DNA from 3 places in the Rossellomorea sp. FS2 genome. Region 3 is predicted to be linked to each of the others. Evidence: riboswitches for the same ligand, from Rfam matches in the RefSeq annotation. Region 3 holds a riboswitch; each other region holds the start of a gene.
The links. A riboswitch is a leader RNA that binds a small molecule or an ion and turns the genes downstream of it on or off. The one in region 3 is predicted to bind S-adenosylmethionine.
Positions count from the first base shown of each region.

Region 1 (10,734 bases), on a different contig from region 3:
GGGGATCAGCATGCAGCCGAATTTCGAGGCGAAAGAAAACAAAATCTACCAGAGCTATACCTCATCAGAAGGGCATGATGCCCGCTATACGGATTGCGATGAAGGTGGATGGTGTTAGAATGACATCGGGGGATCACCCCCGGTGTTCTTTTGGATCAAATCCTTTGCAAAATCCCACTGACATGAGAAAATAGAGATAATAAGTGGATCCATCAAATCTTTTACTACTTCACTGAAAGTCAAGGTGATTGTCATGGAAGTCGTGGATGAAAAAGTTCTGATCGTAGAAGGGACATCCGACAAACGAAAGGTTAAAGATATCATCAGTGAGCCCGTAGAAATCATCTGTACCAATGGTACGATCAGTCTGACCAAAATGGACGAACTAATCGATTCATTATTCGACAGGGATGTATACATCTTGGTGGATGCCGATGAAGCCGGTGAGAAACTCCGCAAGCAATTCAAGCGGGAGTTCCCCGAAGCGGGTCACCTGTATATCGACAGGATGTACAAGGAAGTGGCGGCTGCCCCGGAATATCACCTCGCTTCCGTCTTGATCGGAGCCAACATTGATGTCCACAAACAATATCTTGGAAAAAGGATGAATTAGCTTTGAAAGAGTTGAACAGCCAGGAAGCGCTGCACACGATACGGGAGAATGAAAGACTGCTTGCGCTCTATCTGTACACCCCCATGTGCGGCACCTGCCAGGTTGCAGGTAGGATGATTGATATTGTAGAGAAACTGCCTCAACCATTCGTTTTTGCAAAGGCAAATCTGAATTACCTGGCAGGATTTGCAACAGAGCATGCGGTCGAAAGCGTTCCTTGCCTCCTGCTATTCAAAGATGGAGTCGAGGTGGAACGGATCTATGCGTTTCAATCTGTACCGTTTTTGTATGAAGCTTTGAATAAGGTAGCATAAAGGGCCGAAAAGGCCTTTTTTTGTTCGAATGGTAATAGAAACTGAAAGATTCTCACGGAAACTACTGCGACTTTTCTACATACCGGGACATATTTCTCGGGAAATGAAGCGAACCCGCCAACTTATTGTCTGTTGGGCCCTTCCTTCGACAGTGCGTCCACAATCTGTCGAGAAAGTACAGGAGGATAAACTATCCAATAGTGGAATTAGTTAAGTATCCGAGATACTGGAGGGGTTGCATGAGAGAGTATTTAGAGAAAGTCGTAGATCAATGCGAGACCAGGTATCACTTACAATTGTTATTTCCAGACACCCCGTTCGTCCTACATTTCCAATGCGGCACTAGCGGCCACAGTCTGTCCATTTCTAATAAGGGCTGCAACGTACTTCCCGATCCTCACCCAGATCCCAACCTGACGATAACGGCTGGAGATGTCCGGCGGTTGATTGCTTTACTTGAAGGGAATGAACGATTGACTTCCCTTGTCGATAAAAAGGAAATCGAAGTCCGTGGAGGTTACCGGCATCTGTTGTTTGCTGAATCGGTGCTTTGGTTGACCCGATTTCACATGGTCGAACCAGTGAGCGTATAATGTGCAAAAAAGAATTGACACCTTGTTTATTCGGTGATAGTATCTGTTTAGTAACAAATTTCTGAGTATTTAGTATGAATAATTGAATAACGTTTATCTCTTATTTAGAGTGGTGGAGGGAAGTGCCCGATGAAACCCGGCAACCGTCAATTAAAATTGAAATGGTGCCAATTCACTCGAAGCGAAGGCTTCGACAGATGAGGGAAAGTCAACTATTGAAATAGTATGCCTTTCTGTTTATCGCAGGGAGGCATTTTTGTTTTTCAAATGAGGTTGGATGTTTTAACAATAATGACGTATTTGGATATAATTCCTAGTAAACAGGTGGTTTTACTGATGACGAGGTGGATACAACATGATTACGATTTCTGATGTAAAAAAAATCTTTCAAACCAAAAATGGTACGGTGTCAGCTGTCGATGGGGTGGATATGACCATCAAGGATGGGGAAATCTTCGGTGTCATCGGGTACAGCGGTGCAGGAAAGAGCACGTTGATCCGGATGCTGAATGGGCTCGAGCTACCCACTGATGGATCTGTGGATGTGAACGGTCAAGTGATATCAAAGGCGAAGGGACGTAAACTCCGTGAAGCCCGGCAGTCCATGGGGATGATCTTTCAACATTTCAATCTCCTTTGGTCCCGTACGGTACTTGAAAACATCCAGTTCCCACTCGAGATAGCCGGAGTGCCAAGAGGAGAACGGATCAGGAAGGCGAATGAACTTCTCCATCTGGTAGGACTTGAAGGCAGGGGGGATGCCTATCCGGCGCAACTCAGTGGAGGTCAGAAGCAGCGCGTCGGGATTGCAAGGGCACTTGCGAATGATCCGAAGGTGCTCCTATGTGATGAAGCTACGTCCGCACTGGATCCCCAAACCACGGACAGCATCCTGGATCTTCTTGTTGATATCAATGAGCGTCTTGGGCTCACCATCGTCCTCATCACCCACGAAATGCACGTCATCCGTAAAATCTGTCACAGGGTGGCGGTCATGGAAGCGGGAAAAGTGGTCGAAGAGGGGGATGTCCTAGAGGTATTCCGTAATCCGCGTCAGGAAGTGACGAAGCGCTTCGTGAAAGAGGTCGCACAGCAGCAGGAGTCGGATGACATCCTCGATCAGTATCCGGATGGGAAAGTGTTGAAGCTTACATTCGTTGGAAGCGGTACGGATCAGCCTCTCATCACCTCACTGATCCGAAGGTTCGATCTTGAGGTGAACATCCTTCAGGGCCAGATTTCGCAAACTCAAAAAGGAGCATTCGGCACGCTGTTCATCCATCTGAAGGGTGAACGTGAAATCCTCGATCAGGCGGTCGCCTTCGCTGAAGAACAATCGGTGAAAGTGGAGGTGATGGAGCGATGATCGAGAAAATCTTTCCGAACGTCGATTGGGAAAAGATGTGGGAAGCCACTCTTGAGACCCTGTATATGACTGGTATGTCGGTGATCGTAACATTTGTCCTCGGGCTCGCACTAGGGATTTTATTGTTCCTCACATCAAAAGGGAACATCTGGGAAAATAAGGTGGCCTATTCCATCACCAACGCTGTGGTCAATGTCTTCCGGTCGATCCCCTTCATCATCCTGATCGTCCTGTTGATCCCCTTCACCAAAGTGTTGATTGGTACGATCCGAGGGGCGAACGCAGCGTTGCCTGCTTTGATCATCGGGGCTGCCCCGTTCTATGCCCGCATGGTCGAGATCGCCCTGCGCGAAGTCAATAAGGGGGTCATCGAGGCGGCAAAAGCGATGGGAGCAAAAACGAGCACCATCATCATGAAGGTCCTTCTTCCTGAATCCATGCCTGCCCTCATCTCCGGAATCACAGTGACGGCCATCGCATTAGTCGGTTACACCGCAATGGCGGGCGTCATCGGTGCAGGGGGACTGGGAAACCTTGCTTTCCTGGACGGATTCCAGCGCAGCAGGACCGATGTCACCCTGGCGGCGACCATCTTGATCCTGGTTCTTGTATTCATCATTCAGCTTGTCGGTGATTATTTCACCAATAAAATAGATAAACGATAAAAGGAGAGAAATCAGATGAAAAAATGGTTAGTGGGCACGATTGCAGCAGCAAGTATTGTAGGATTGGCAGCATGCGGAACCAGCGGGAGCAACGGTAGCTCAGGCGATTCAAAGGAACTCGTGGTCGGAGCATCTAACGTCCCTCATGCTGAGATTCTGGAAGAAGCAAAACCGATCCTTGAAAAAGAAGGGATCGACCTGAAGATCGAGACGTATCAGGATTACGTACTTCCGAATAAAGATCTGGACAGCGGGGACCTGGATGCGAACTACTTCCAGCACATTCCTTACCTTGAGGGGCAAAAGAAAGAACACGGATATGATTTCGTCAGTGCCGGCGGAATTCACATTGAACCGATGGCTGTCTACTCGAAGAAGCATAAATCCCTTAAAGATATCCCGGAAGGCGGAACCATTCTATTCAGTAACTCCGTGGCAGAACACGGAAGGATCCTTACCCTGCTTGAAGCAAACGGGCTGATCAAACTGAAGGATGGAATCGATAAAACCCAAGCAACACTGGATGATATCGCCGAAAATCCTAAAAAGCTGAAATTTGACTACGAATATGAGCCGGCGCTTCTTACTCAGCTTTACAATAACGAGGAAGGCGATGCCGTCGTCATCAACTCCAACTATGCCATCGATAGCGGACTGGATCCGGTCAAGGATTCCATTGCCATCGAAGACAAGGATTCACCGTATGTGAACATCATTGCAGTCAAAAAAGGTGATGAAAACAAAAAAGAGATCAAGGAGCTTGTCAAGGTGCTCCAGTCTGATGAGATCCAGGACTTCATCAATAAAGAGTGGAAAGGGTCCGTCGTTCCGGTCAAAGAATAAATACCAAACATAATCTTTTTGCAATAAGCTCATACTATTTTCGATCACTCGAATTAGAATGGAGCTGAAAGTGAATGCAGGTAGAGCCTAGAAATACAACGGAAGCGGCCCTGCTCGATTACAAGACGGGGCTCGGGATCTTCACTGAAAAAATGCCGGAGCTGGCGCAACAATACAATGCTTTCACGGAGCATTGTTTCCGTGAAGGAGTACTATCGAAGAAAGAGAAGCAGCTGATCGCCCTTGGCATCAGTTTGTATTCTCAAGATGAGTACTGCATCATCTACCATACAAAGGGCTGTCTCGATCAAGGGTGTACGGAAGAAGAAATCCTTGAAGCCGTGGGTGTGACCGCTGCATTCGGCGGCGGTGCAGCCATGAGCCAGGCTGTCACGCTTGTACAACAATCCATGCACGATCTCAATGAACTGAAGCATTAAACGGAAAGGAGGGTCTTCGGACTCTCTTTTTTCGCTTTTCAAAGAGGATGAACTCCTTTCAGGAGGATACAGGCGGAAACGTGTAAGAAAGTCTGACAATTTAGTGCAGAACAGGAGTGAAGGATGATTTTCTCAAAAAATCACCCCACACACGTTTTGGCAAAAGAATGGCAGGGTAGTATCCTTAATGAGTAACACAAAAACCTGAAAGGAATGATTCACTATCGACTCTCTTGACAGTATGTCGTACACAAGCGAAATGGAAAAGGCCATGCATGGAGCCCACGGAGTAGGGTACGAGGTGTACAAACGAAAGCATGAAGTTCGGATGCAAGTAGAGAAGCAGAGAGAGAAGGATTATAGGGAAAGCCGCAGGATGATTGCTGCACTCGATCGAAAAGTGCATGCTAATATATAGAAGAATGACGGAGGAGCCGGTGATGGATGAATCACTGGTTTTTCTTATGTATAGAGGTTTAAATGGTCATCCATCCGTGATAAGGTAGGGGATGTGGGAACATGATTCGGTCAAAGGGCGAATCATGTATGCAGAAGGGCGTTTGGGCCAACAATAGAAGGGTATTTTTTCCCGTTTCCATGCCGTCCCCTTTTGTCTGAAAAAGTTGATTATAGCTTTTATTTGTTATAAGATTGTAATGATAATAAATTGAGAATGGATAAAGAATCCCTTTATTTCATTTATAAAGTCACGGAGGTAATATACATGGCAGGTTCTACTTTAACAATCAAAGATCTTCATGTTGAGATCGAAGGTAAAGAAATCCTCAAGGGTGTCAACCTTGAAATCAAAGGTGGAGAAATTCACGCGGTCATGGGACCGAATGGTACTGGTAAATCCACTCTTTCATCTGCAATCATGGGTCACCCGAAATACGAAGTGACAAAAGGAAGCATCACGTTCGACGGTGAAGATGTCCTTGAAATGGAAGTGGACGAACGCGCACGCGTAGGTCTTTTCCTGGCTATGCAATATCCAAGTGAAATCAGCGGTGTGACGAATGCCGACTTCCTTCGTTCTGCCATCAACAGCCGACGCGAAGAAGGGGAAGAAATCTCCCTTATGAAGTTCATCCGCAAAATGGATTCCGAAATGGAATACCTTGAAATGGATCCGGATATGGCACAGCGTTACTTGAACGAAGGATTCTCCGGTGGGGAGAAGAAACGTAACGAAATCCTTCAGTTGATGATGCTTCAGCCTAAGATCGCCATCCTTGATGAGATCGATTCAGGACTTGATATCGATGCCCTTAAAGTCGTTTCAAAAGGAATCAACAAAATGCGCGGAGAAGACTTCGGCTGCCTCATCATCACTCACTATCAACGTCTGTTGAACTACATCACACCTGATCACGTTCACGTGATGATGCAAGGACGCGTTGTGAAATCCGGCGGTAAAGAACTTGCTCAACGCCTTGAAGCAGAAGGCTATGACTGGATCAAAGAAGAACTGGGAATCAAAGACGAAACTGTCGGCCAAGAAGCGTAAGAGTTAGGAGGATGAATATGACTGTAGAAACGAAACTACCAGTAGATCAAGACTATGTCAGCTCCTACTCAAAACAACTCGGAGAACCAGAATGGATGACGGCCCTGCGTACAGACGCATTCGCCAAAGTCTCACACCTGAACCTCCCTGTTGCGGATAAAACGAAGATCACCAACTGGAACTTCACTCAATTCCAGAAGCATACAGTCGAAAGTGCTGCGTTTTCATCCATGAGCGAGCTGCCCGAAGAAATTAAAGCACTAGTAGAATCTGAAAGTGAATCAGGGAGCCTGTATATCCAGCGCAATAATACTCCTGCCCACTTGAAGATCACGGACGAACTGAAGGACAACGGCGTCATCTTCACCGATATCTTCACTGCTGTGAAAGAGCACGGTGACCTTGTCCAAAAATACTTCATGACCGATGGTGTGAAAGTGGATGAGAACAAGCTTACCGCTCTTCATGCGGCCCTTATGAACGGAGGTACGTTCCTCTACGTTCCTAAAAATGTGGAGCTGACTGAACCTGTTCAGGCCGTATTCATCCATGATGATGCGGAAGTAGCCATGTTCAACCACGTACTTGTTGTGGCAGAAGACAATAGTTCTGTCACTTATGTGGAAAACTATCTTTCTACAGTGGACGTGGAGAATGGCGTGTTCAACATCGTATCAGAAGTCGTGGCTAAGGATAATGCCAAGGTCGCTTACGGTGCCGTGGATACCCTTAACAGCGGAGTGACGACATACGTCAACCGACGCGGTGTGGCATCACGTGATGCGCGCATCGAGTGGGCACTAGGCCTGATGAACGACGGAGATACGGTTTCTGAAAACGTGACGAACCTGATCGGTGACGGTTCTTACGGCGATACGAAATCAGTCGTTGTCGGTCGCGGTAAACAAAAGCAGAATTTCACCACCAAGGTTGTTCATTTCGGTAAAAATTCCGAAGGCTACATCCTTAAACATGGTGTGATGAAAGATGAAGCTTCTTCCATCTTCAATGGAATCGGAAAGATCGAGCACGGTGCTTCGAAATCGAATGCCGAGCAGGAATCACGCGTCCTCATGCTGAGTGAAAAAGCGCGCGGAGATGCAAATCCGATCCTATTGATCGATGAAGACGATGTAACTGCAGGACATGCTGCCTCTGTAGGGCGCGTTGATCCGCTTCAACTTTACTACCTCATGAGCCGCGGGATCCCTCAGAAAGAAGCTGAACGTCTCGTGATTCACGGATTCCTGGCGCCGGTTGTCAACCAGCTGCCGATCGAGGGCGTGAAGAAACAGCTTGTCGAGGTAATCGAAAGGAAAGTCAACTAATGGATATCCAAGAGATTCGTAAACATTTTCCGATTCTCGACCAGGAAGTGAACGGCCATCCATTGGTGTATCTGGATAGTGCAGCCACCTCTCAAAAACCGATTTCGGTCATCGAGGCTGTGAGCGACTACTATAAAGGCTATAATTCGAACGTCCACCGCGGGGTCCATACCCTCGGTACAAGGGCGACGGATGGATATGAAGGAGCACGTGAAAAGGTACGCTACTTCATCAATGCGGCGACTACGGAAGAAGTGATCTTCACCCGTGGGACGACGACATCCATCAACACCGTCGCAGCAAGCTACGGCCGCGCCAATGTGGAAGAAGGCGACGAAATCGTCATCACCCACATGGAGCACCATAGCAACATCATTCCATGGCAGCAGCTTGCCAAGGAAAAAGGGGCCGTCCTGAAGTACGTTCCCCTGCAGGAAGATGGAACCATCACCCTGGAGGATGTCCGTGCAACGATCACGTCCAAGACGAAAATCGTGGCCATCATGATGGTCTCAAACGTACTCGGTACGATGAATCCGATCAAGGAGATCACGAAAATCGCCCATGAAAACGGAGCGGTCATGATGGTGGACGGTGCCCAGGCTGCCCCGCATATGAAGATCGACGTGCAGGATCTCGACTGTGATTTCTTTGCCTTCTCAGGCCATAAGATGGTCGGACCTACTGGAATCGGTGTTCTGTACGGGAAGAAGAAGCACCTGGAAGCGATGGAGCCGGTAGAGTTCGGCGGCGAAATGATTGATTTCGTCGGGCTTTACGACTCTACCTGGAAAGAGCTCCCGTGGAAGTTCGAAGGGGGCACCCCGATCATCGCTGGTGCGATCGGTCTTGGGGCCGCCATCGACTTCCTCGAAGATATCGGTCTTTCCAACATTGAAGCCCATGAACATAAGCTTGCCGCTTATGCCCTTGAAAAAATGAGTGCTGTGGAAGGCATGAAGATCTTCGGACCACAGGATCCTGCACAGCGTGCCGGACTCGTGACGTTCAACATCGATGACGTCCATCCACACGATGTCGCTACCGTCCTTGACTCGGAAGGCATAGCCGTCCGTGCCGGCCATCACTGTGCACAGCCGCTGATGAAATGGCTCAATGTATCAGCAACAGCCCGCGCCAGCTTCTATCTGTACAACACAGAAGAAGAAATCGACAGATTGGTCGCGGGGCTAGTGAAGACGAAGGAGTTTTTCAGCGATGTCTTTTAATAACTTAGATCAGCTCTATCGGCAGGTCATCATGGATCATTACAAGAATCCACGGAATAAGGGTTCTCTCGATGATGGCAGCTTTACCATCGATATGAACAACCCGACGTGCGGTGACCGCATCCACCTTACACTGAAAGTGGAAGACGGGATCGTCCAGGATGCGAAGTTCGACGGAGAAGGATGTTCCATCTCCATGGCTTCGGCATCCATGATGACCCAAGCGGTCAAAGGCAAGGAGATCGACGAAGCACTCAAGCTTTCGAAGATCTTCTCGGATATGATGCAAGGAAATGACTATGACGATGATGTCGATCTTGGAGATATAGAAGCATTACAAGGAGTCGCCAAGTTCCCGGCCCGCATCAAGTGTGCGACGCTCGCGTGGAAGGCGATGGAAAAAGGAGTGCGTGAAGAAGAGCAGAACTAAGCTTTTCTTCTTGCTCCATTAACGAATGGAGGAATCAACATGGCGAAGAAGATGCCTGAGATCGGAGATTACAAATACGGTTTTAGCGATAAAGACGTATCGATTTTCCGTTCAAAACGCGGTTTGACGCGGGAAATCGTTGAAGAGATCTCCCGTATGAAAGATGAACCGAAATGGATGCTTGATTTCCGCTTGAAATCATTGGATCATTTCTATAATATGGCGATGCCTCAGTGGGGAGGAAATCTTCAGGAACTGAATTTCGATGATATCACGTACTACGTGAAGCCATCTGAGAAGTCCGAGCGCAGCTGGGATGAAGTTCCGGAAGAAATCAAGCAGACGTTCGATAAGCTTGGAATCCCTGAAGCAGAGCAAAAATACCTTGCCGGTGTATCGGCTCAGTACGAGTCCGAAGTGGTTTACCACAACATGCAGGAAGACCTCGAGGAAATGGGGATCGTCTTCAAGGACACAGATTCTGCTCTTAAAGAAAATGAAGAGCTGTTCCGTGAGCATTGGGCGAAAGTCATCCCGCCTACAGACAACAAGTTCGCAGCATTGAACTCGGCTGTATGGTCAGGTGGATCCTTCATCTATGTACCGAAGGGCATCAAAGTGGATACGCCACTTCAAGCCTACTTCCGTATCAACTCGGAGAATATGGGTCAGTTCGAGCGTACGCTCATCATCGTTGATGAAGATGCGAGCGTTCATTACGTAGAGGGATGTACAGCACCTGTCTACACAACGAACTCCCTCCACTCGGCTGTCGTCGAGATCATCATCAAGAAAAATGCGTACTGCCGTTATACAACGATCCAAAACTGGGCGAACAACGTTTACAACCTTGTAACGAAGCGTGCAGTATGTGAAGATAACGCAACGATGGAATGGGTCGATGGAAACATCGGTTCAAAACTGACGATGAAATACCCTGCTGTCATCCTTAAAGGGGAAGGCGCCCGTGGTATGACGCTTTCTATCGCACTTGCGGGTAAAGGGCAGCATCAGGATGCCGGTGCCAAAATGATCCACCTTGCACCGAACACGTCCTCTACGATCGTTTCCAAATCCATCTCGAAACACGGTGGGAAAGTAACGTATCGCGGAATCGTGCATTTTGGACGCAAAGCGGAAGGCGCACGCTCGAACATCGAGTGTGACACGCTGATCATGGATAACCAATCCACTTCTGATACGATCCCTTACAACGAAATCCTGAACGATAACATTTCCCTTGAGCACGAAGCGAAAGTATCGAAGGTTTCTGAAGAGCAGCTCTTCTACTTGATGAGCCGTGGAATCTCAGAAGAAGAAGCAACGGAAATGATCGTAATGGGCTTCATCGAGCCGTTCACGAAAGAACTTCCAATGGAATATGCCGTTGAAATGAACCGTCT
Region 1 is NZ_JBLRVS010000005.1:423,690-434,423, forward strand. It holds gene ACNA6I_RS18525 (YusG family protein) at 1-118, shown strand, start outside; gene ACNA6I_RS18530 (toprim domain-containing protein) at 254-613, shown strand; gene ACNA6I_RS18535 (thioredoxin family protein) at 616-927, shown strand; gene ACNA6I_RS18540 (hypothetical protein) at 1,167-1,520, shown strand; SAM riboswitch class I at 1,618-1,724, shown strand; gene ACNA6I_RS18545 (methionine ABC transporter ATP-binding protein) at 1,876-2,886, shown strand; gene ACNA6I_RS18550 (methionine ABC transporter permease) at 2,883-3,551, shown strand; gene ACNA6I_RS18555 (MetQ/NlpA family ABC transporter substrate-binding protein) at 3,567-4,394, shown strand; gene ACNA6I_RS18560 (carboxymuconolactone decarboxylase family protein) at 4,469-4,834, shown strand; gene ACNA6I_RS18565 (hypothetical protein) at 5,076-5,252, shown strand; gene sufC (Fe-S cluster assembly ATPase SufC) at 5,559-6,344, shown strand; gene sufD (Fe-S cluster assembly protein SufD) at 6,362-7,672, shown strand; gene ACNA6I_RS18580 (cysteine desulfurase) at 7,672-8,901, shown strand; gene sufU (Fe-S cluster assembly sulfur transfer protein SufU) at 8,891-9,331, shown strand; gene sufB (Fe-S cluster assembly protein SufB) at 9,371-10,734, shown strand, end outside.
Region 1: linked by a shared signal. The riboswitch ahead of ACNA6I_RS18545 (methionine ABC transporter ATP-binding protein) and the one ahead of ACNA6I_RS08270 (2,3-diketo-5-methylthiopentyl-1-phosphate enolase) in region 3 are both predicted to bind S-adenosylmethionine.

Region 2 (10,734 bases), on a different contig from region 3:
CCTTCTGCGATCGCCTTCACGCGGGCGGTCACTTCGCTGCAGGTCTTGCGGGTCGCAGCGCGGATGAAGAAGCGGGCTTTGGCGTATTCCGGTACGATGTTCGGCGCGTCGCCTCCATGGGTGATGATGCCGTGGATCCGGACGTCATCGGTCACGTGCTGGCGAAGGGCGTTGATCCCGTTGAACAGGCCGATGACCGCGTCCAATGCATTGATTCCGTGATGTGGGGATCCCGCGGCATGGGCGGGTTTCCCGATGTATTCAAAATCCAGGGGATCGACGGCAAGGGAGTTCGATGTGATCCTTGTGGAGTTCGCCGGGTGCACCATGAGAGCGGCGTCGATCCCTTCGAGGAGACCGTGCTTCACGAAGCTTCCCTTGGCACTGCCGTTCGGACCACCTTCCTCGGCCGGTGTCCCAAATAAAACGACTTCTCCGCCGGTTTCGTCGATCACCTTGCTGAGGGCGATGGCCGCCGATACGCTCGTCGTGCCGATGATGTTGTGTCCGCAGGCGTGACCGAGGCCGGGAAGGGCATCGTACTCGGCGAGGAATGCGATTGCCGGGCCGGGTTTAGCCGATTTCCGGCGGGCAAGGAGGGCGGTCTCATGTCCCGCCACCCCGCGTTCCACCGTGAATCCTTCCGACTCCAGAAGCTCTGCGTGGGTTTTTGAAGCGTAGAATTCCTCGTTGCCGATCTCAGGACGGTCGTGGATCGAATGACTAATGGCAATGTACTTTTCTTTATTTTCCTCAAGACTTGCGATGATTTGGTCTCTCAATGTGTCGACGACGGTACTCATGTCCATTCCTCCTCTGGGTTGTTTATTCTCCGATCTTGCTCAGTGGGACGAAGGTCGGAATCGTGCTTCCGTTGTATTCTTTTTTGATGAAGTCGGCTGTGTCTTCTTCCTGGTAGAGCTCGACGATTTTCTTGAGGGTTTTGTTGTCTTTGTCTTCTGTTCGTGCGGCGATGACATTGATGTAAGGTGTAGCCGTGTCATCTTCGTGGAAGATGGAATCCTTCACGGGGTTGAATCCGGCGTCGACGGCGATGCCATTGTTGATGATGGATGCAGCGACATCAGGCAGGACGCGCGGTGTTTGGCCGGCTACGACCGGAACAATCTCGATGTTCTTCGGATTCTTTTTGATTTTATCCAGTGATCCGTTTCCGTCGAAGTCTTCAGGCAGCTCGATGAGGCCCGCTTCTTGTAGGAGGAGGAAAGCTCTTCCCATGTTGGTTGCTTCGTTCGGCACGGCGATCTTGGCGCCATCCGGGATGTCGTCTACTGATTTATATTTCTCGGAGTAAAGGCCGAGGGGAGCGATGACGGTTGTTCCGATCGGCGTGAGATCGAGGTCATGCTCTTTCTTGAATTCGTTGAAGTAGGAAATCGTTTGGAATGCGTTGGCATCAAGCTCGCCTTCTTCAAGGGCCAAGTTCGGTTGGACGTAGTCGGAGAAGCGGACGATTTCAATATCGATGCCTTCCTTCTTCGCTTTCTTGGCGACGAAGTCCCAGATGCGGTTATCGGAACCGCTGACGCCGATCTTGACCTTCGTTTCGTCTTTGCTGGCGCTTGAGCTGCAGCCTACAGCAAACCCGCCGATTAGTAGAATGAGTGATAGAATGATCCATTTCTTCATGTTGTATCTCCTCGCTATCTTCTTCTGATTTTTTTCGATACGAAATTACCGGATGATTGCAGTCCCTGTACAAGGACGATGAGTATGGCGACGGTGATGACCATGACCCAGGTGTCAAAGCGCTGGTAGCCGTAGGTGATGGCGAGATCCCCGAGTCCGCCTCCGCCGATGGCGCCTGCCATGGCCGATGCCCCGACGAGTCCGACGGTGGCGATGGTGAGGCTGAGGACGAGGGAGCTGAGCGCTTCCGGGACGAGGAAGCGGAAGATGATCTGGGTGGATGTCGCCCCCATGGATTCCGCCGCCTCGATGACGCCTTTGTCGACTTCAAGGAGGGAGTTCTCAATCAATCGTGCAATATACGGTCCTGCATAGAAGACCAGTGGCACGACGGCCGCGGCCGTTCCGATCGATGTTCCCACAATCAAACGTGTGAGAGGGACGATCGCCACCATCAGGATGATGAACGGGACGGAACGGAAGATGTTCACGACCCCGTTCAGGATGGTGAATATAAAGGCATTCTCCCATAGATGACCCTTCCTCGTGATGACGAGGAGTACCCCGAGGGGCAGCCCGATCACGGTGGAGAAGAGGAGGGAGAAGCCGGTCATGACCAATGTTTCAATGAGTGCATCGATGATCTGCTGTGAATCAACTAGCATGTGGTGCGACCTCCTTCACGGTGACGTTTTCTCCGTTCATGACAAGCAGTGCACGGTTGATTTCGCTCTCGGAGCCGATGAGCTCGACGATGAGATGACCGAATGGTGTGCCCTGCAGCTCCGTAATATTTCCGAACAGCACGTTTACATCGAGGTCGAAGCGCTTCGCCACCTGGGACAGAAGCGGCTGACCTGATGAGGCGCCGACGAAGCGGATCTTGTAGATCCGTCCCGGTGCGTTTTCCTTCTGCACAAGCTCGAGGACCGATTCCGGGATGGAATCGTTCAGCACGGAGCTCACGAAGTTTGCCGCCGTCTCGGTCTGAGGGGAGGAGAAGACGTCGAATACGGATCCGGACTCGATGATCTTCCCGCCTTCGATGACCGCCACCCGGTCGCACACTTCCCGGATCACCGACATCTCATGGGTGATCATGAGGATCGTGATGTTGTACTCACGGTTGATCTTTTTCAGCAGCTTCAGGATCGAGCCCGTCGTCTGGGGATCGAGGGCCGATGTCGCCTCGTCGCACAGAAGGATCGACGGCTGCGTGGCAAGGGCACGGGCGATGCCGACGCGCTGCTTCTGACCGCCTGATAATTGATCTGGGTACTGGTTCGCTTTATCTTCAAGACCGACGAAGCTCAGCAGCTCTGTCACCCGCTTTTGGATCTCAGCCTTGGATTGCTTCGCGAGGATGAGGGGCATCGCCACATTGGCGAAGACCGTCTTGGAGTTCAGGAGGTTGAAGTGCTGGAACACCATCCCGATCTTCCGCTTCACCTCGCGCACGTCTTTCGGTGAAAGGGCCATGAGATCCTGGCCATCTACGATCACCTTCCCCGAGCTCAATCGCTCCAATCGGTTCACGGTGCGGATCAGCGTACTTTTCCCGGCGCCGCTGAATCCGATCACCCCGCATATTTCCCCCTGCTCAACCCGGAGGTCGATACCGTCGAGGGCGCGGACTTCCTTTCCGCCGCTGTCATACACTTTCGTGGCTCCTTTGAATTCAATCATGTTCGTCATGCCTCCTGGTGATTAAAATAAAAACCCTCTTCCCGAGGTCTCGAGAAGAGGGCATGGATTCACACGGAATCAATGGTTCCCTTCTCATCTCCCAGGCATGTTGCCTGCTGGAATTGGCACAGTACTTTGTGGAAAGTCTGCTGCCGAAGCGTCATCGGGCCAGTCCCTCAGCTTCTCTGGATAAGAAATTATGAAATTCAGGGTAAACAAAAGGCCCCTTCCTGAGACAGGAAGAGGCCGGAGATCCATAAGGAAAGAAAGATCCGTACTCTTCTCATCTCTCAGGCATCCGCCTGTTGGAGTTGGCACAGTGCTCAAGTGAGCCCGCTGCCGAGGTATCAAAGGGCCAAATCCCTCCACCTCTCGTGATAAGAAGTTCAATTTGTTTAACGTGAGCCTTATTCTACGCCGGACTTTTTCCTGCGTCAACACCCTCTGGCAGAAATGAGACTGGCTGGAAGAAGTGGAAATGGGGTGAAAATAGGTCCTTAGATACATATGTTATGTCGTGAAAACCCTTTATTTCGATTGGGTTTATCGGAAAAATGATTCTAACTCCTTAAAAATATATTTTTTTCGAAAATGGCGTTAAAGATAATAGTGTCCGTTCCATTTCGCTGCGATGGCTCGCTTTCCGCGGGGCGTGCGGTGAGCCGCATCGGCTGCGCCTGCTGGGTCTCACCTGCCCGCCATTCCCGCAGGAGTCGAGCCATCTCCGCTTCATTTCACTCATCTTTTCGAAGGGAGACCATAGCGCCTTTGTTAAATATGGGAAATAGTGATTGACATCTAGCCTCCTCCCCCGTAAAGTTATAATTGAAAATGATTCTCATTATCAAGAAACGAAAGGGGAACCACATGAAAAAAGCACCGTTCTTTACCATATTGATGGTCTGTCTGCTCTTGGCGGCGTGCAGCAGCGGAGAAACAAAAACGGATTCGTCCGAGGAGGAATCATCGACATTTACATATGAATCAGAGCAGGGACCGGTGGAGGTGCCGAAAGAGCCGAAGCGGATCGTCGCCCTCACCAATGGTCCGAATGTGATTTCCCTCGAAGGGAAGCTCGTCGGAATCGATGAGTGGACTGAGATGAACCCGCTCTTCACCGACAAGCTGAAAGATGTGGAAGTGGTGGGTGACGATCAGCTCGAGAAGATCATCGAGCTCGACCCGGACTTGATCATTGCCGGAAGTCAGACGAAGAACCTCGATAAGATGAAAGAGATTGCGCCGACCGTCGCTTTCACATGGGGGAAATTGAATTACATCGATCAACAGATCGAGATCGGCAAGCTGTTGAATAAGGAGAAAGAAGCGAAGGAATGGGCGGATGACTTCCAGGAGCGTGCCGCGACGATCGGGGAGGAGATCCGCAAGAAGATCGGCGACGACGCCACGGTATCCGTCATTGAAACCGGGCAAAAGGAACTCTATGTCTTCGGAAACAATTATGCCCGTGGTTCTGAGATTTTGTATCAGGCCATGAAGCTCAACATGCCGGAAGCCGTGAAGGATAACGCCTTGGAAACGGGTATTCACGTCATCTCGCCGGAAGCGGTAGGCGACTTCACCGGAGATTACCTCGTCCTGAGCAAGAATCCCGATGTGGACAATTCGTTCATGGAGACCGACACGTGGAAGAACATCCCGGCGGTGAAAAACGGTCATGTCATCGAGATCAACAGTAAGGAATCGACGTACAGTGATCCCGTGACGCTCGAGCATCTCTTGAAGGCATTCGAGGATGGTTTTTTAGGAGAGTAAGGGGCGGCGGGGGTCAATCCGTGACCCCTGCCGATTCCGGACGAAGAAAATGAAGCATGAAAGCGCCAAGGCCCAGCAACACCTGGCCAATACTGGCGATCAAGAGCTGTACCGATGGTAAGTACCATTCTCCCACGGATAGGGTGGCACCGATCGTCGCAATGAAAAGCAGGGCGCCCATGAACAGGGTCGAGAAGAAAATCTGCCGGTCATACCGGATGAACCCTCTGATTGCTACGACCGCATTGCCCAGTCCGAAAACGATCATGCCCACAATCGCCATAGCCATCCAGCTGTCAAAAGGCAGATCTCCTGCCCACTCTGGTGGGAAGGCCGCAAAGATCCCTTTACCTGACATCATGGAACCACCGAGATAAAAAGCACCCACGCTCAGGGCCGCATTGTACACATTCATAATGGTTTTCTTCAACATAAAGCATTCTCCTTTGTGAGAGACTCGCCACCGAAGGGAGTCTCTTTTTTTATGTTAAGGCATGGATGAAACCGTCCACTCGATCAATCCGGTCAAGAGGACCAGGAAGACCATGAAGGAACTGGAGACAATGATCGCCATATGGTTTGTTTTCGAATAGAGGACGAATCCTCCGGCGATCAAGAGGAGCCAGGCGACGATCCCGGCGAGTGAAAACAGGGCAGGCGAGTTGGCAATCCATAGGATCGTAATGATCAGGTGGAGTGCCACGAGCACCCAGGCAAAAAGTTTCATGCGGGTCAACGCTCCTTTACATACTGGTAACAAAATTGATGAAGACCACGAACATCAAGGTGACACCCGACAATGCGCCCACGGGGAAGGCAAAGCTCTTATTATGCCTTAGTTCATAAAGGCTGGCAGTCAGTCCTGCTGCGCATAGCACACCCCATATAGGATTGAAGATGGCCTCGGCCACTTCGTCGGAAAACCATTCATAGCCGCTTGAAAGCCAGAAAATCCAGTGAAGGACCAGGAGGCTCAAAACAATATAGGATAATTTCCTAGGAGGCCTGGTGTTTGTCTTCCTCACCATGAGCGCTGTCATGATGGAACCAAATACGATCAATCCAATCACCAACAAAAAAATAATTGTAAATCCGATGATGTCCACGTCCATTCCGATGAATTTGTACATGTAGAATCTTGGTAAATGATTTCTATGACATGATTGTATCGGATTATTTATTGTAAAACAATAAAAAGTTTTTCTTTTTCAATAATAATTTGTTGTTTACTCCGAATGTGGTCACCAAGAACAGGCAGCATGTGATATGAACCCACTATCTATGTCCGCTTATTGTGTGAGGAACACCTTATGCGGACATGGAGAGAAACTTTCGGTACGATCCAAAGGATACGCAGCATTTTTTTACTCATAAGGGGACTCCTTTCCTATAGAAAGATTGCAATTGAGAGTGAGAATTGTTATCATTTAGATGAGAGATAAGCAGATAAGGAGATACAATCATGACAAACATAGCTAAAACGATTCGCGAACGCCGCTCCATAAAAGCCGGCTACATTGATAAAGAAGTCACACAGGAAACGGTACTGAGCCTATTGGAGGATGCCGTCTGGGCACCGAATCACGGACTCCGTGAGCCGTGGCGATTCATCTTCGTACCGGCGGATGAGAAGGAAGGATTCGTAGAGGATCTCGTGAAAACCTTCCCGCCCGATATGAGGGAGAACCGCCGCAACTACTTCAGCCAGCCTGCGGCGATCCTTGTCGTCGTCATGACCGAAGACCCCCGTCAGAAGCAGTGGGACGAGAACTTCGGAGCCATCGGTGCCATGATCCAAAACTTCCAGCTCCTCGCCTGGGAACAGCAGCTCGGAGTTGTGTGGAAAACGAATCCTCATATTTATGATCCGAAGGTCCATGAATTGCTCGGCGTCGAAAAGGGCGAGAAAATCGCCGGATTCCTGCACCTCGGCTACTTTGATGAGGTTCCGCCGGCGAAGAAGAGGACACCGATTGAAGACAAGTTTTCCGTTTACGGGAAATGATGATGGAGAAGGGCTCACCGGAGTCCTTCTTTTTTTCTGGGATGAATAAGACAATCCGCATCCGTCATATCCTTTGAAAAAAACAGGTGTGTGATCATAGGGATGAAAGCTAAGCATCAAGTGATCTTCTGCGCCATCCACAGTTCGAGCATCAAGAGATTCCTTCTCCTGGACTGCCTGGCGGGGACTGGTTTTTATTATCTGGGAAAAGTGCTGTCATCAAGTGCGTACGTTGGAGTGGCAGCTAGTGTCATTTGTACCGAGGGCATCAAACGATTGCTTCGAAGTAGATAAAAAGGCCAACGATTTGAGTGGATCTCAGATTGTTGGCCTTTTGTTTATAGTTTTTTGAATAAAAGCAGCTCACCGGATGAAATGAGTCCGATCGCCAAGAAGCATAAGAACACGTGGGACGAGGCTTCGTTGCTCGGTCCTTTATTCATGCAGGTGGATTGGTTGAGTATTCTTTAATGGGTGGGGTAGAGTGAATATGAAGAGAATGATCTGTAGAAAGGATGCTTACCATGAATGTTATTCAATTGTCTCCGCATGTCTATAAGTGCGTCTTTTCCATCAATGTCTCCGTGGAGATCCCGGTCAATGTGTGGCTGGTGAAAGATGGGGAGGATGTGTACATCATCGATACGGGCGTCGAATCCCATGTGGATGAACAAATCAAAGCGGCCGAATCACTCGGCACCCCTAAGGCAGTCCTGCTGACCCATGGGCACAGCGACCACATCAAAGGGGCCGGTGAGTGGCTGAAGGCGTACGACATCCCCATCTATGCCCATGAGGTGGAACTGCCCTTCATCAACGGGGAAAAGCCCTACCCGAATAAGCAGGCGCCTGAACAGAATGCAGTCGCAGGTATCGTGAAGCCGCTGACGGATGACATCCTTGCCACCATTCCCGTCAGTGCCTACTTGACACCGGGTCATGCTCCGGGACATGTCGTCTACTACCATGAAGAGGACAAGGTGCTCATGACAGGGGACCTCTTTATCACCAGCAGGGAAGACCTGCATCCCCCGATCCGGAAATTCAGTGTCGATATGAACGAAAACATCGACAGCGGCGCCATCATCGACGACCTCAAGCCCGCATTGATCAGCTCATCCCATGGTGAGGAGATCGAGTATCATGAAGATCTGTATAAGAAATATGTGCTTCGATATAGGGATTAACGACAGAGAACCTTCTTCCGGTTGATTGGGAGGAGGTTTTTTTATTTTTATATGCCTATTATGCGAACGGAATTCAATTTCAGGGGTGAATTCCATATCAATAATGTGCTAGATTCTAGTGCCAGGCTTTTTATTACTAGTAAAACCCAATAAATGTTTATTTAGGTATAAAATATGGTAAAGAACAAAGATGATATTGGGAAAAAAGTACTGTCAATGCATCCTAAGTTGAGTTGAATTTCCTATTACCTCAGACTATACCATTTGGTACCATTTAGCATAGGGAGAAATTGTCTATTTATGAAAGGGGATGAATCTTCTGTCCTATTTATCTTTGTTACAGCAACAGGTTGCACAAAAACGTGAACAGCTTAGGCGACTCCAGTCGACCATCAGGGAATTGGATGATACCCAAAGTGAATTTATACATAGTCAGAAAAGAGTGGATGATCCCGAATTATCACCGGCAGTGTGGAAAGGGAACCTTGCAAACGAATTCAGTGACATTCGGGAGAACATGATGACGAGCTATAGGGATATGGCTCAAAATCAATTAAGTGAATCGATACAACTAATGGAAAGTAAATGTCAATCGCTTCAATACGAAATCAATTCTTTGGAAGCAGACATCACGCGTGAAAAAGCGGATCTTGAACGGAAGCGCAATGAAAAAAAGTGAGAGTACTGATAGCTAAACAAATGGGCTGGGAGTGATGAGGGTGAAGGTACTGGATGCGAGTGCTCTTCATGAAGGTATTGAAAAGCAGAGCAGTAAGTTTAAAGAACAGCAAGAAAGCATTGAAAAGCTAAAAAGTGAAATTGATAATCTCGTCAACTTAAATGACGCATTCAAAGGAGAAGCAGGAGATTCCATCCGTGCCTTCTATAAAGATTTTCACGGAAAGTTCTTAACTTACTATACTTCGACTCTTGAAAATTATGTGAAAGTATTAAAAAATGTTAAAGAGGCCACAACGGAATTGGAATCTGATCCATCCGGGTATATTAGTGAATCATTCCTATCGAATGACCTTACCAATGGTCTGGACAATGGAAGGAATTTAACCGTCGGATTAGTGAACGATGCCAATTCATCCATAAGCAGTGTCAATGATATCCTCCATGCTCCTACAATCCAAGATGATCGTTTTTTAAGCTACCATCAACAAGCTCAGAAAGAGATCAAGGATACGGTTGAAAAACTGAATAAGTATGATTCGACACAGTCTAAGAGCTTTGATTCTGTGGAGGAAGATATTCAGTTGATGGAGAGGGTTATTGATGATATAAGTGAAAGATTTAATAATGGGAGCCTTGAAGTAAGGAATTACAATTACAAAGATCTGTTAAAGTCGAAAGACTATAAGGAATTGGCTACGAACCAAATACAAAGACAAGCATCGGAAGTTGTGAATAAAATTCTTTCTCCCCTTGATACAATTAACGAAGGTTTGGGATGGGGAGACAATTTACTACTTGGATATCATACACTTTCAATTATGTCCACTAGCCTCTTTGCATCGAAGATAAAGGTCAATTATTTTAAAGGTAAACCGTCTTTGTGGAACAAGCTTAAGGGCAACTATGAATTTAGTATAAAGATGGATGATTCTTGGACAAGCAAATCTAAGCATAGTTCTAAAATCGCAAAAAAAATTCTGGATTTTAAGCGTGCTCCTTCACCGTCCAACCCCCTGTTAAAAATGGCCCATAAATTTGTTGATTCGTATAATAGTCCTTCAGATTTATATAAAAATGTTGCTGGATTCCCTAAAAACTCTAATAGAATTAAGGGATCTGATCTATTAAAAAGTATTAAGAATCGTGTTGAAACTTCAACGAAAGATCTCGCGGACCTGGCAGCTAAGTCCAGTAAGTATACAAGAGTAGCAAAAACCGTTCCGGTCGTAGGAAACATCGTATCATTTACTTCAAATTTAAGTGAATTTACATCTGAAGAAAATGCTAATAAAGGAATGGCTGAGAAAACAGGTCGCTTTATTGGTGGGACACTTACCGATGCAGTAGCTGTAGGTACGGGTGTGAAGATTGGTGCTACGATTGGTAGTGTTGGTGGGCCAGTTGGCATTGTAGTGGGTGGTGCTGTAGGCGGACTAGTGGGAGGTATCGTTAGCAGTAAATATGGAGACAAAATTAAAGACTTTACAGGAGATGTTGCTAAAAAAACATGGGATAAAGTTAAAAATAGTAAGGCTGCAAAAAAGGTAGGGAAATTAAAAGACTCCGTTGTAAGCTGGTTTAAATAGTTTCATACATTGCGTAAAGGGGAATAAACTTGGCACTTTACACAGCAGTAGAGTTTTTGAAAATATTAATTATTGCAATATTAGCCGCACAGTTCTCATACGGATGTGCTATTTTACTTTTTGAAAAGACAATGTTAGATTTTTATGAGATTTCAATTTTTGA
Region 2 is NZ_JBLRVS010000004.1:425,291-436,024, reverse strand. It holds gene ACNA6I_RS12940 (M20 family metallopeptidase) at 1-803, opposite strand, end outside; gene ACNA6I_RS12935 (MetQ/NlpA family ABC transporter substrate-binding protein) at 826-1,650, opposite strand; gene ACNA6I_RS12930 (methionine ABC transporter permease) at 1,665-2,315, opposite strand; gene ACNA6I_RS12925 (methionine ABC transporter ATP-binding protein) at 2,305-3,336, opposite strand; SAM riboswitch class I at 3,427-3,532, opposite strand; SAM riboswitch class I at 3,617-3,720, opposite strand; gene ACNA6I_RS12920 (iron-hydroxamate ABC transporter substrate-binding protein) at 4,204-5,112, shown strand; gene ACNA6I_RS12915 (hypothetical protein) at 5,126-5,545, opposite strand; gene ACNA6I_RS12910 (hypothetical protein) at 5,600-5,839, opposite strand; gene ACNA6I_RS12905 (hypothetical protein) at 5,856-6,242, opposite strand; gene ACNA6I_RS12900 (nitroreductase) at 6,575-7,117, shown strand; gene ACNA6I_RS12895 (hypothetical protein) at 7,220-7,411, shown strand; gene ACNA6I_RS12890 (MBL fold metallo-hydrolase) at 7,642-8,304, shown strand; gene ACNA6I_RS12885 (YwqH-like family protein) at 8,615-8,983, shown strand; gene ACNA6I_RS12880 (LXG domain-containing protein) at 9,024-10,571, shown strand; gene ACNA6I_RS12875 (hypothetical protein) at 10,601-10,734, shown strand, end outside.
Region 2: linked by a shared signal. The riboswitch ahead of ACNA6I_RS12925 (methionine ABC transporter ATP-binding protein) and the one ahead of ACNA6I_RS08270 (2,3-diketo-5-methylthiopentyl-1-phosphate enolase) in region 3 are both predicted to bind S-adenosylmethionine.

Region 3 (10,734 bases):
ACGATAAAGTGACATCAGATCTTGAGGAGAAATTCAAAGGTGTTGAAGGAGTGAAACAAGTATCAAGCTCCACCTACGAAACAATCTCTGTGATCAACCTGGAGTTCCCCTTCAATACAGACATGGACGAAGTGGAAAGCAAGGTGGACTCCCTCATCTCTGACAGCGACCTTCCGGATGAAGTGACCACCGATATCAGCAGAACGTCATTCGGAGCACTTCCGATCTTCAATATCTCCCTGTTTGCGAAGGACAATGCTGATTTACAGTCCCTGTTGGAAGATGACGTCATCCCTGAATTGAAGAAAATCGAAGGAATCAACTCCGTATCTGTCGGTGGGCTGAAAGAAGAACTCCTGCAAATTACCATCGATAAAGATAAAGCAGCCGAAAACGGACTCAGCTTGACGGATATCAAGGATCAGATTAATGAAAAGGACCTCTCATTCCCCGCTGGAAATCTCGATTGGGATAACATCCAGGTTCCTGTTAGGGTGCAGGAGAAAGTCGATACCATCAAACAGTTAAAAGAGATTGTCCTCACATCCAAGGTCAATCCTCAGGCACCTCCAACGTCCCTGGGTGATATTGCCAAAATCGAAGAAGTGACGGACCGTCCTGAAATCACCCGTTACAATATGGAAGATTCCTTCTCCATGGCCATCACCAAAAAACAGGACGCCAACACGGTGGAGGTAGCAGATCAGGTTCTTGAAGTGATGAAAGAGTACAAAGATGATTTCAGCTATGCCATCGGATTCGATTCGGCAGACGGGATCAAAAAATCTGTTGAGACCCTGGTGAAAGAAGGCCTTCTGGGAGCTGTATTCGCCTCTCTGGCCGTTCTTCTGTTCTTACGGAATATCCGAGCGACGATCATCGCCATCATCTCGATTCCCCTGTCGCTGCTCGTGTCTTCGATTTTCTTGGCACAGCTCGATATCTCACTCAACATCATGACCCTGGGGGGCATGGCTGTTGCAGTGGGACGCGTTGTGGATGACAGTATCGTCGTCATTGAGAACATTTTCAGACGTGTCCGGAAGTCCGGCAGGGAAATCAATGATGAAATCATTGAAGACTCCACAAAAGAAATCCTGAAAGCCATCACGTCTTCTACGTTGACGACCGTAGTGGTATTCCTTCCACTCGGATTCGTCGGCGGGGTGACGGGAGAATTCTTCCTACCGTTCGCTTTGACCATCGTATTCTCACTGCTGACGTCCCTGCTCGTTGCCATTACCATCGTTCCGATCCTGTCCAAGTTCTCATTCAAAAAAGTCCCGCCGGAGGAGAAGGAAGGAAGACTTCAGCGATGGTATGCACAGGCGATTGAGTGGTCGCTTAACCATAAAATCGTCATCATCGCCCTATCCCTGGTCACCCTGCTCGGTTCTTTTGCACTGGCAGGCAGGCTCGGCTTCACCTTCATTCCCAATGAAGAGCAAAAGCAGCTCGTCGCAAGCGTACAGCTCCCTTCTTCCACGTCCCTTGAACGGACCAATGACGTGTCCATGAAGCTGGAAGAATTCTTCGACGGGGAGAAAGAAATCAAAGAAGTTACAGCAGGTATAGGAAGCCGTGATTTCCAAACTGGGTTGAAACGGAAAAACCAGGCCAACTACTTCCTCACCCTCGATGAAGAGACCAATGTAAATGCATATCTTGAAGACTTGCAAAAGAACATGGAAGACATTGTATACAAAGATGAACCCGACGCAAAACTCGGCGTTCAGGAGCAGCAGACTGGTGGTCCGCCAAGCAACAACAACGTGGACATCGACCTCTTCTCCAATAATCTTGATTCCCTTCAAACTGCTGCGAAGGAAGTAGAAGCGTACATGAAGGATCAAGATCAGTTGAAGTATGTGAACAATAACTTCTCTGAAAAACAAAAGCAGATCATCATCGATATCGATCCTGAGAAGGCCGCGAAAGCAGGGGTATCCGGATTCCAGGTGCTTGGGACCGTGACGGACCAGACCGAACCTGTATCCGTCGGCACTCTGCCACTGGATGGAAAGGATCGAAAGGTACAGGTGAGCTATGAGGATCAAACATCCTCCAAAGAAGAACTTGAAGATATCACCATATTCACCGCTAAGGGGCCTGTCCCACTGACTGATATCGCGAAAATCGATGAAGTCGAAGGCTACACGTCCATCCAGAAGCTAGAAGGGAAGATCTATGCGCGTGTCAGCGCCCAGATCTCAAGCGATGATATTCGTGCCGTGTCACAGGAAACAGTGGACGGTGTGAAGAAGCTCGACCTTCCTGATGATGTGTCATTTGAAGGTGGAGGCGGAAGTGATGAAACGGTACAGACGTTCCAAGATCTTGGCCTGGCCATGCTGATCGCCATAGGCCTTGTCTACATCACCATGCTGATCACATTCGGGAAAGCAAGGATTCCGTTCATCATCCTGTCATCACTGATCTTTGTGCCGATCGGCTCCCTCCTCGGACTGTCGGTCGCCAATGAACCACTCAGCGTATCGGTCATGATCGGCCTGCTCATGCTGATCGGGATCGTGACGACCAATGCCATCGTCCTCGTCGACCGTATCGGGCAAAACAGGGATCAAAAAGGAATGACCATCAGGGCATCCCTGATCGAAGGGGGCAAAACGAGGCTGCGTCCGATCCTCATGACGGCGTTTGCGACGATTACAGCCCTTCTACCCCTGGCGTTCACAACATCATCCGGAACGCTCATCTCCAAAGGGCTTGCTATCACCGTAATAGGTGGATTGACGTCTTCGACTTTACTGACGCTCATTCTTCTACCTGTCCTGTACGAAGTTTTCTTCTATAAAACGGTAAAGAAAGAAATGAAAAAACAAGCATGATAAAGAGGCAGGCGCCCATGCGCCTGCCTCTTTTCCTTTTGTCCATTATAATGATTGATCATCCAGTTCATTAAGCCATTTCCGGATCGGGTCGATCACCTTCTCCACGGTCCCTTCCACAAACGGGGAATCCAGATGGACCGCCTCAAGCAGCTCCAGGAAGGATTTACTTCCACCAAGCTTACAAAGGTCCAGATAGGATGCCCAAGCGCTCTCACGGTCTTCATTCATCTTTTTGAAGAATTGGAAGGCACAGATCTGGGCGAGGGTATAATCGATATAGTAGAACGGAGAGTTGTAAATATGCGACTGCCTCTGCCAGAAGCCCCCCTCCTCCAGATATCCGAAGCCGTCATAATCACGGTGAGGGAGATACTTCCGTTCCAGGCTCCTCCACATCTGCTTCCGTTCATCAGGTGTAGCATCCGGTTTCTCATAGACGAAATGCTGGAATTCATCCACGGCCACTCCATAAGGAAGGAACATCAACGCTTCACTTAAATGGGTGAACTTATATTTTTCTGTATCTTCTTTGAAAAAGTATTTCATCCAAGGCCATGTGAAAAACTCCATGCTCATGGAGTGGATCTCACTCGCCTCATAGGTGGCCCAGTGGTATTCAGGGATATCGTATCCCCTGCTCTTATAGACCTGGAAGGCATGCCCCGCCTCATGGGTCAAAACATCGATATCAGCAGACGTCCCGTTGAAATTGGAGAAAATAAAAGGCGACTCGTATTGCGCGATATACGTGCAGTATCCCCCTCCTGCTTTTCCCTTCTTCGCTTCTAGGTCCATCAGGTTTCGTTCCAGCATGAACGAAATGAATTCTGCCGTCTCCGGGGAAAGTTCCTCATACATCCGTTTCCCGTTTTCGATGATCCACTGGGGATCTCCTTTCGGATCAGCATTACCGGACGGGAATTTAAACCCTTCATCATAAAATGTAAGATGTTGCAGACCGATCCGATCAGCCTGCCTATCCTTCAGCTCGACACAAAGGGGCACGATGAATTCTTCTACCTGACGTCTGAAGACCTCCACCATTTCCGGCGTATAATCCGTCCTTGTCATCCGGTGATAGCCAAGTTCGACGAAGTTATCAAAGCCGAGCGTCACGGCGATTTCATGCCGCACCTTCACCAGATCATCAAAGATCCGGTCCAGTTCATCCGTGTTTTCTTCAAAGAATGTGGTAGTGGCTGTTGCCGCCTGCCTCCTGGTCCCCCGGTCAGGGGATTGGCTGAATGGCCCCATCTGGGCAAGCGTCCTTTCCTCTCCTTCAAAAGGAATCTTGGCCGAAGCCATCAGCTTTGTATATTCTGAGGAAAGCTTATTCTCCTTTTGGAGAAGTGGGATGATCTCGGGTGAGAACGTCCTGATCTCGCTTTCTGCCAGTGAAAACAGCTGCACCCCCCATTTCTTTTCCAATTCTTTGCGATACGGGGACTCGAGCAGGACATGATAAAACTCCGTAACCAGACCATGTATTTCAGGTGACAGTTCATCCATATAGTCTTGTTCCGCTTTATAAAAATCATCGTTCGTATCGATGGAATGACGGATATACACTAAATTCTCCATCGTATCGACTTCCATGCGGATCTGATTGATCTTCTCTATAGCTTCGACCTGCTGTGACATGCCTTCAGCTTTTTTCAGCAGATTCAAGGCATCATGGAAACGTACCTTTACTTCATCAAGATCCGGTCTTTCGTATGTATACTCTTCAAATTTTTTCATTGGTACCTCCAGTTTTGATAGAATCTTTCACGGCTCTCTAGTATTTCGCCAAGGAATGTCCATTTCCTTCTCTCCCTCGACTTTTACCATGCAAAAAAGCCTGCTTTTGCAGGCTTTCAGTAGGAAAGATCTTTAATCGACAGACCCAATTTCTTGAGGAGTCCGATTGCTTCCTCTTTTTCATCGGGAGTAAGCGTGGACATCAGTTCATGAATCCTGTTCTCATGATCAGGGAAGATCCGGTCGATCAGCACCCTGCCATCCTCCGAAATCTGGGCATATGTGACCCTGCGGTCATTGGGGCAGGCTACGCGGTTGAGAAGACCTTTTTTTTCAAGCTTGTCCACAACATATGTGATGCTTCCGGACGCAAGAAGGATCTTTCCGCCAATTTGTTGAAGCGGCTGATCTCCTTTATGATAGAGGAGTTCCAGGACGGCAAATTCCGTAGGATTCAGTCCATTTTCCTGGATGTGTTTATTTATTTCCTCATTGATGGCTTTGAAGGCCCTTGATAGAACGATGAATAGCTTCAGGGATTGCTTGGTTTCACTCATAGTTTTCATTCCTTTAAATATCTCGGTTTCAAACTATTATACAAATGTACGGGGTTTTTGTCAAAGGAACTGACGTGGATTTTTCCAAAACTTAGGATTCCAACGGAAAAAGGACGCACCGTTTATGGGCGTCCCTTCAAGGTAGTAGTTGATGCGATGCATCATTTCACGGAGTAATTTTTCTAGAGGATTTCTCAGATGTCGATTACGATGCGGGTCTTTTGAGCAAATGTCTACTGTAATATTCCATTTCGGCCTCGCTTCGGTCCAGGGAAGCTTTATCATACTCGTTCAAGAGGCGGTCGAGTTCCTGACTGCAGGCCAGGGTCTCTTTGGCACCAAGCCCGTGCGTTTCTCCAAGAGAGATCATTTCCGAACGCTTTTGATTGATCTTCAACAATAACCACTTTCGTTTCAGCATTTGGTTCATCCATCTAACCCCTTTTGATTGCTTGCTTTATTTGAGCATTATCTCAGGGTTTACTAGAAAAGTAAATAGAACCGCAAAACAAGACAAAACAATCAGTTATAGACGAAATTTCGACATCGGCTGCCATATAAAAACCCGTTCCCCTTTTGATAGGGAACAGGTTTTTCGGGTGGTTTCAATCAGTAGATCGGAACCCATCCTTCTTTCGTAACGAAGATTCTCACGGCCACTACCTTCCTGTCATCTGCCAGTGTGAAATAATGGCGGATGTTTTCCGGAACGGAAATCAGATCGCCTGGATTCAGGTGGACTTCAAAGAAATCACTATCACTTCCCTGGATGATGAACACTCCATGCCCACTGACGATGAATCGGACCTCATCATCGGTATGGTGATGTTCCTGTTGGAAATTCTTCAAAAGCTCATCAAGGTTCGGGGTGCTGTCTGATAAGGAAATGATATCCCACGCTTCATATCCGCGTCTGGCTGAAATATCTTCAATTTCACCCTTGAACGTCGTGAGGATCCTATCTTTTTCTTCATCAGAAAGGTCGAATTTTTCTTGGAGATCGCCACTCAGTTTCCCGATGTCCCAGTGTTCATAAATGACACCCTGGTCATTCAGATACTGAATCACCTCTTCTTGATTGTCGATGACTTTACCGCTTCCTTGTACCTTGATCGTCGTCATGATTTTTCCTCCTTTTATAGTTGAAGTGGAACAATGGATTTTAATGATAAGAGAGACAGCTGATATTGAAATAGGAACTCACATGCTTCGAGAAGCTTTTTCGCTTCGAAACCGCTCCGTCCCCAAACCGTGATTCCGTGATTCCGGATCAGGACGGCACCGGCATCTTCTGTCACATGATGGGAGAAGGCGCTCGCAAGGGTTGGAATATCAGCATGATTCGGGATGATAGGAAGGATAAGTTCATCCTCTTGCCCCCATTTCCCAAACGCTTTGATCAATTCCTGATTTATGAAGGTGATCTCCCCCTGATCCCCGTAGAGCTCACTGATCACATTATTGGCTACGGTATGCACATGAAGGGAACAGACTGCCTGTGACCTTTTGAAAATATGCGTGTGGAGGAGGGTTTCTGCCGAGGGCTTGAGAACCGTTTCCTCCAGTGGATTCCCATCCAGGTCAACGAGTAGGAAATCCTCCGCCGTCCTTTTCCTCTTATCTTTTCCGCTGGCGGTCACGAGGAAAGCACCGGGGACCGATCCAACCTTGATGGCCAGGTTCCCTGAAGTGCCCATGAACCAGTCACGCTCCCCCAGTTCCCCCTTGATAGCGGACAGCTCTTCCCATTCTCTTTGATAGCTCATGCCTTCACCCCTTCCTTCAGTACTTTAATGCACTCATGGAATGTGTCGAATGGAGTATGGGGAATTCCCAATTCACGGCACGTGTCGGCAAGATAGTCCCTTGCAAGCACCTTGTCTGTCACTTTCGCCATTTCAAGGTCTGTCACAGAGTCTCCTATGGCGATCACTTCTGCCCCCTCCGGTATGGAAAGGGAGCGGAGAACGGACGGTTTGCAACATCCACATCCTCCGTTTCCGCATTGCCCATCACAAGGATAAGGCCAATTGATCGAAATGGAGGGACCACTGAAATCCGCTTCGTTACAGTAGATTCCTGAAAACGGTCCATATCCGTCCAGGAGGGGGCGGACAAAGAAATCGATCCCTCCACTCACGATATATAACGGGATTCCTTCCTCTTTCGTAAATTGAACAAAGTCCCCGAATCCCTCTCTGATGGTCGCCGTATGCAAGAGGTAGTCCACGAGCTCATCTTTTTGTCGGGAAGGCAGGAGGGAGAACATCTCCCCCACCCCTCTCTCGATCGACATCGTCCGGTCAAGTATGGCATCTTTGAGCCCCTCCCATTCCGGAGGTGCAAATTGCTTCATGAGGGAGATGATATTATCGGTTTTCGTGATCGTTCCATCAAAATCACACAGGATGATCCGCTCCGTCATCAGCCCTTCCCTCCCTTGCTCCACAAGCTTAGAGCGACTCTCAGTTCGTCACCATGGGCTTCTTCAAGGGGAATTCCCGCTTTCACCGCGTCAATTGCCTGTCGGAAGGCGAGCCCTCCGCTTTCAGCGCCTCCGGGATGACCGTGGACCCCGCCGCCGGCATTGATCACACACTCTTCACCAAAATCTTCCACAAGGTGTGGTACTAGTCCTGGATGGATGCCTGCCGATGGGACAGAGAATGTCTTTTTGAACGGGGAAGGCTCATCCGTAAGCTCTCTACTGATGGCCAGTACTTGATCTTTCTCCAGTGCCACACTTCCATACGGTGAAGGAAACAGAGAAAAATCCGCCCCCGTCATCCGCAAAAATTTCCCCAGCCACAAGGAATAGGCGACTCCGTGATGGGGAGCCTGGGCAACGGCACCTGAAAAGGCAGGGTGTGCCATGAGGGGGAGTCCGATGTTATCATCTTCCCTGAGTTCCTGGAGGACATCGAGAGAATAGGAAAATACGTTGAATAGCAGGGCATCCGCTCCTAGTTCCCGTGCTTTTCTTGCCTTATCCCGTAGCTCCGACGTCCGTCCGGTCAGATTTACCGCATAGAGCGTCCGTTTACCTGTTTCGTCCCGTACCTCATCGAGGATCCGCCTTCCGTTTTTCACACGCTCTTCAAACGGTGTCAGGGGGTTATCAAAAAGGATTTCATCATCCTTCACCAAGTCCACGCCTCCGAGTGCTTGGGCACGAAGCTGATCTTCCAGATAAGCAAGATCCCTCCCGATCACTCCCTTGAAGATGCTCATGAGAAGCGGGCGATCCTTCACGCCGGTCAGCTCCCTGATCCCATCGATCCCGTACCGTGGTCCGGGGTAGTGACGGTTCAGATCGTCACTGAATTCGAGATTGATAAGCTTTACTTGACCATCCAGAGACAGTTTCCCGAAGACCGTGGTCAAGATCGCAGGGATGTCGTTGGAATAATTCCTTCCTGGATAGGCTATCGAGATCTCTCCCAGCCCCTCACCCGCTTCTTCGTTGATGGAAACGACCTTTCCCTTGTATTTCAAAAGCTGTTCTTGTTCAAGCTGAGGAAGATCGGTCCACGATCCCACCGTCAGTCCAAGGGCTATGCCTTCCGCCTTTTTTTCGAAAGACCCTTTCGGCCCAGGCAATCTATACGTTGCAATCACTTCGCTCATGTTCTTCATACCTCCTTCATCAATCAAAAAAAGCCCCTTCTGATAAGAAGAGGCTTTTATTCCATCACTCTATCTTATCTCCCAGCTTCTGCTGCAAGAATTAGCACCGTGCTCGTAATGAGTCGGTTGCCGGGCTTCATCGGGCCAGTCCCTCCGCCTGCTCTTGATAAGAATCTATTCATTTGGTTTCCAGTAGGATTATTGCATCGATCGGGATTCCTGTCAATCCCTTTTGTCGAACAAATGTAAATTTTCAATCCTTTTCACAGCTTCCTGAAGCCTTTCCTCACTGGTAAGGAGACCTACCCGGACATACCCTTCCCCGTGATCCCCGAAGCCGATGCCAGGCGCCACGGCTACATGGGCCTTTTCAAGGAGTAGGTTCGAGAATTCCATCGACGTGAAGCCTGCCGGCACTTTGAGCCAGGCGAAAAATGAGCCTTCCGGTGCATCCACATCCCAACCGATGGATCTCAATCCACCGATGAGGGCATTCCTTCTGCTTTCATAGGTTTCAAGCTGCTCCTGGACGCATTCCTGCGGTCCGAGGAGCGCGGTCACCGCTGCTTCCTGAATGGCACCAAAGAGGCTTACATACATATGATCCTGCATGAGATTGATGGCTTCAATCACACTCTCGTTCCCGACGGCAAATCCTACACGCCATCCCGCCATATTGTACGTTTTGGAAAGAGTATAGATTTCAATGCCGACATCCTTAGCTCCATCTGTTTCAAGGAAGCTATTGGGACGCTTGCCTTCAAAGCCGATTGCCCCATAGGCAAAATCGTGTACCACACAGATATCATGGCTACTTGCCAATTTTACCGTTTCCTCAAAAAAGGCTGGCGTGGCTACTGCTCCCGTGGGGTTATTCGGATAATTCAGGAACATAAGCTTGGATCCGTCGAGTTCTGCTTCACTCAACCGGCTGTAATCGGGGAGAAAATCATTTTCCTCAAGCAGCGGCATCAGCTTCATCTCCGCTTCTGCAAGTGCCACCCCGGATAGATAATCAGGATACCCCGGGTCCGGAACCAGCACGGATTCACCCGGATTCACCAGGCACTGCGGGATCTCCACGAGACCCGCCTTCCCCCCGAAGAGAATGGCTACTTCTTTGTCAGGATCCAGTTCCACCCCGTATTCCCTTTTATAGAAAAGCGCTACCGCCTCTTTGAAAGAGGACATCCCCCTGAAAGGAGAATAGCGATGATTCAATGGGTTTTCGGCCGCAGCCTTCAAACTCTCCACGATATGTTCAGGCGTGGGCCTGTCAGGGTTACCCTGCCCTAGGTTTATGACATCATGGCCTTCGTTCATAACCCGTTGCACGTTGGAGGTCAATTCAGCGAAAAATTGCTTTGGGAGCGAATCGAGGCGATCCGCAAATGGGAATGTTTTCATCTCTTCACCTTCTGAATGTTCAAATATTCTTCACTTTCAAATTCTAGCTACAAATGATATAACGGAAAATAACGAATGTAAAGTAAAATCTTACAATTACCTCCGAAAGGTGCTGATCATATGACTAAGATCGGACTCGCACAAATGGACATCCGGTATGGAGACCCTGAAACCAACTACACAGAAGCAGAGAAATGGTTCGTGAAAGCAGATAGGGAACAATGCGACATCCTTGTCTTCCCCGAACTTTGGACAACGGGCTATGACCTTAAGAGGATAGAGGAAATAGCTGATGAGAACAGTGAGAAGACGATCGCCTTCCTCTCACGTCTTGCAAAACAGTATCGGATAAACGTCATCGGAGGATCAGTTGCAAATAAAACGGATTCGGGAATCGATAATCGATTGATCGTGATCGATTCCGAAGGGACCTTCATCAAAGGCTATTCAAAGCTCCATCTGTTCAAATTGATGGATGAACATCACTACCTCCTGCCAGGAAAAGATAACGGCCTATTCACCCTATCCGGTGAGCAGATGGCAGGCCTCAT
Region 3 is NZ_JBLRVS010000001.1:1,576,082-1,586,815, forward strand. It holds gene ACNA6I_RS08235 (efflux RND transporter permease subunit) at 1-2,849, shown strand, start outside; gene ACNA6I_RS08240 (M3 family oligoendopeptidase) at 2,895-4,592, opposite strand; gene ACNA6I_RS08245 (MarR family winged helix-turn-helix transcriptional regulator) at 4,709-5,149, opposite strand; gene ACNA6I_RS08250 (aspartyl-phosphate phosphatase Spo0E family protein) at 5,355-5,579, opposite strand; gene ACNA6I_RS08255 (1,2-dihydroxy-3-keto-5-methylthiopentene dioxygenase) at 5,759-6,271, opposite strand; gene ACNA6I_RS08260 (methylthioribulose 1-phosphate dehydratase) at 6,286-6,915, opposite strand; gene ACNA6I_RS08265 (2-hydroxy-3-keto-5-methylthiopentenyl-1-phosphate phosphatase) at 6,912-7,574, opposite strand; gene ACNA6I_RS08270 (2,3-diketo-5-methylthiopentyl-1-phosphate enolase) at 7,574-8,785, opposite strand; SAM riboswitch class I at 8,848-8,949, opposite strand; gene ACNA6I_RS08275 (pyridoxal phosphate-dependent aminotransferase) at 8,999-10,183, opposite strand; gene ACNA6I_RS08280 (carbon-nitrogen family hydrolase) at 10,304-10,734, shown strand, end outside.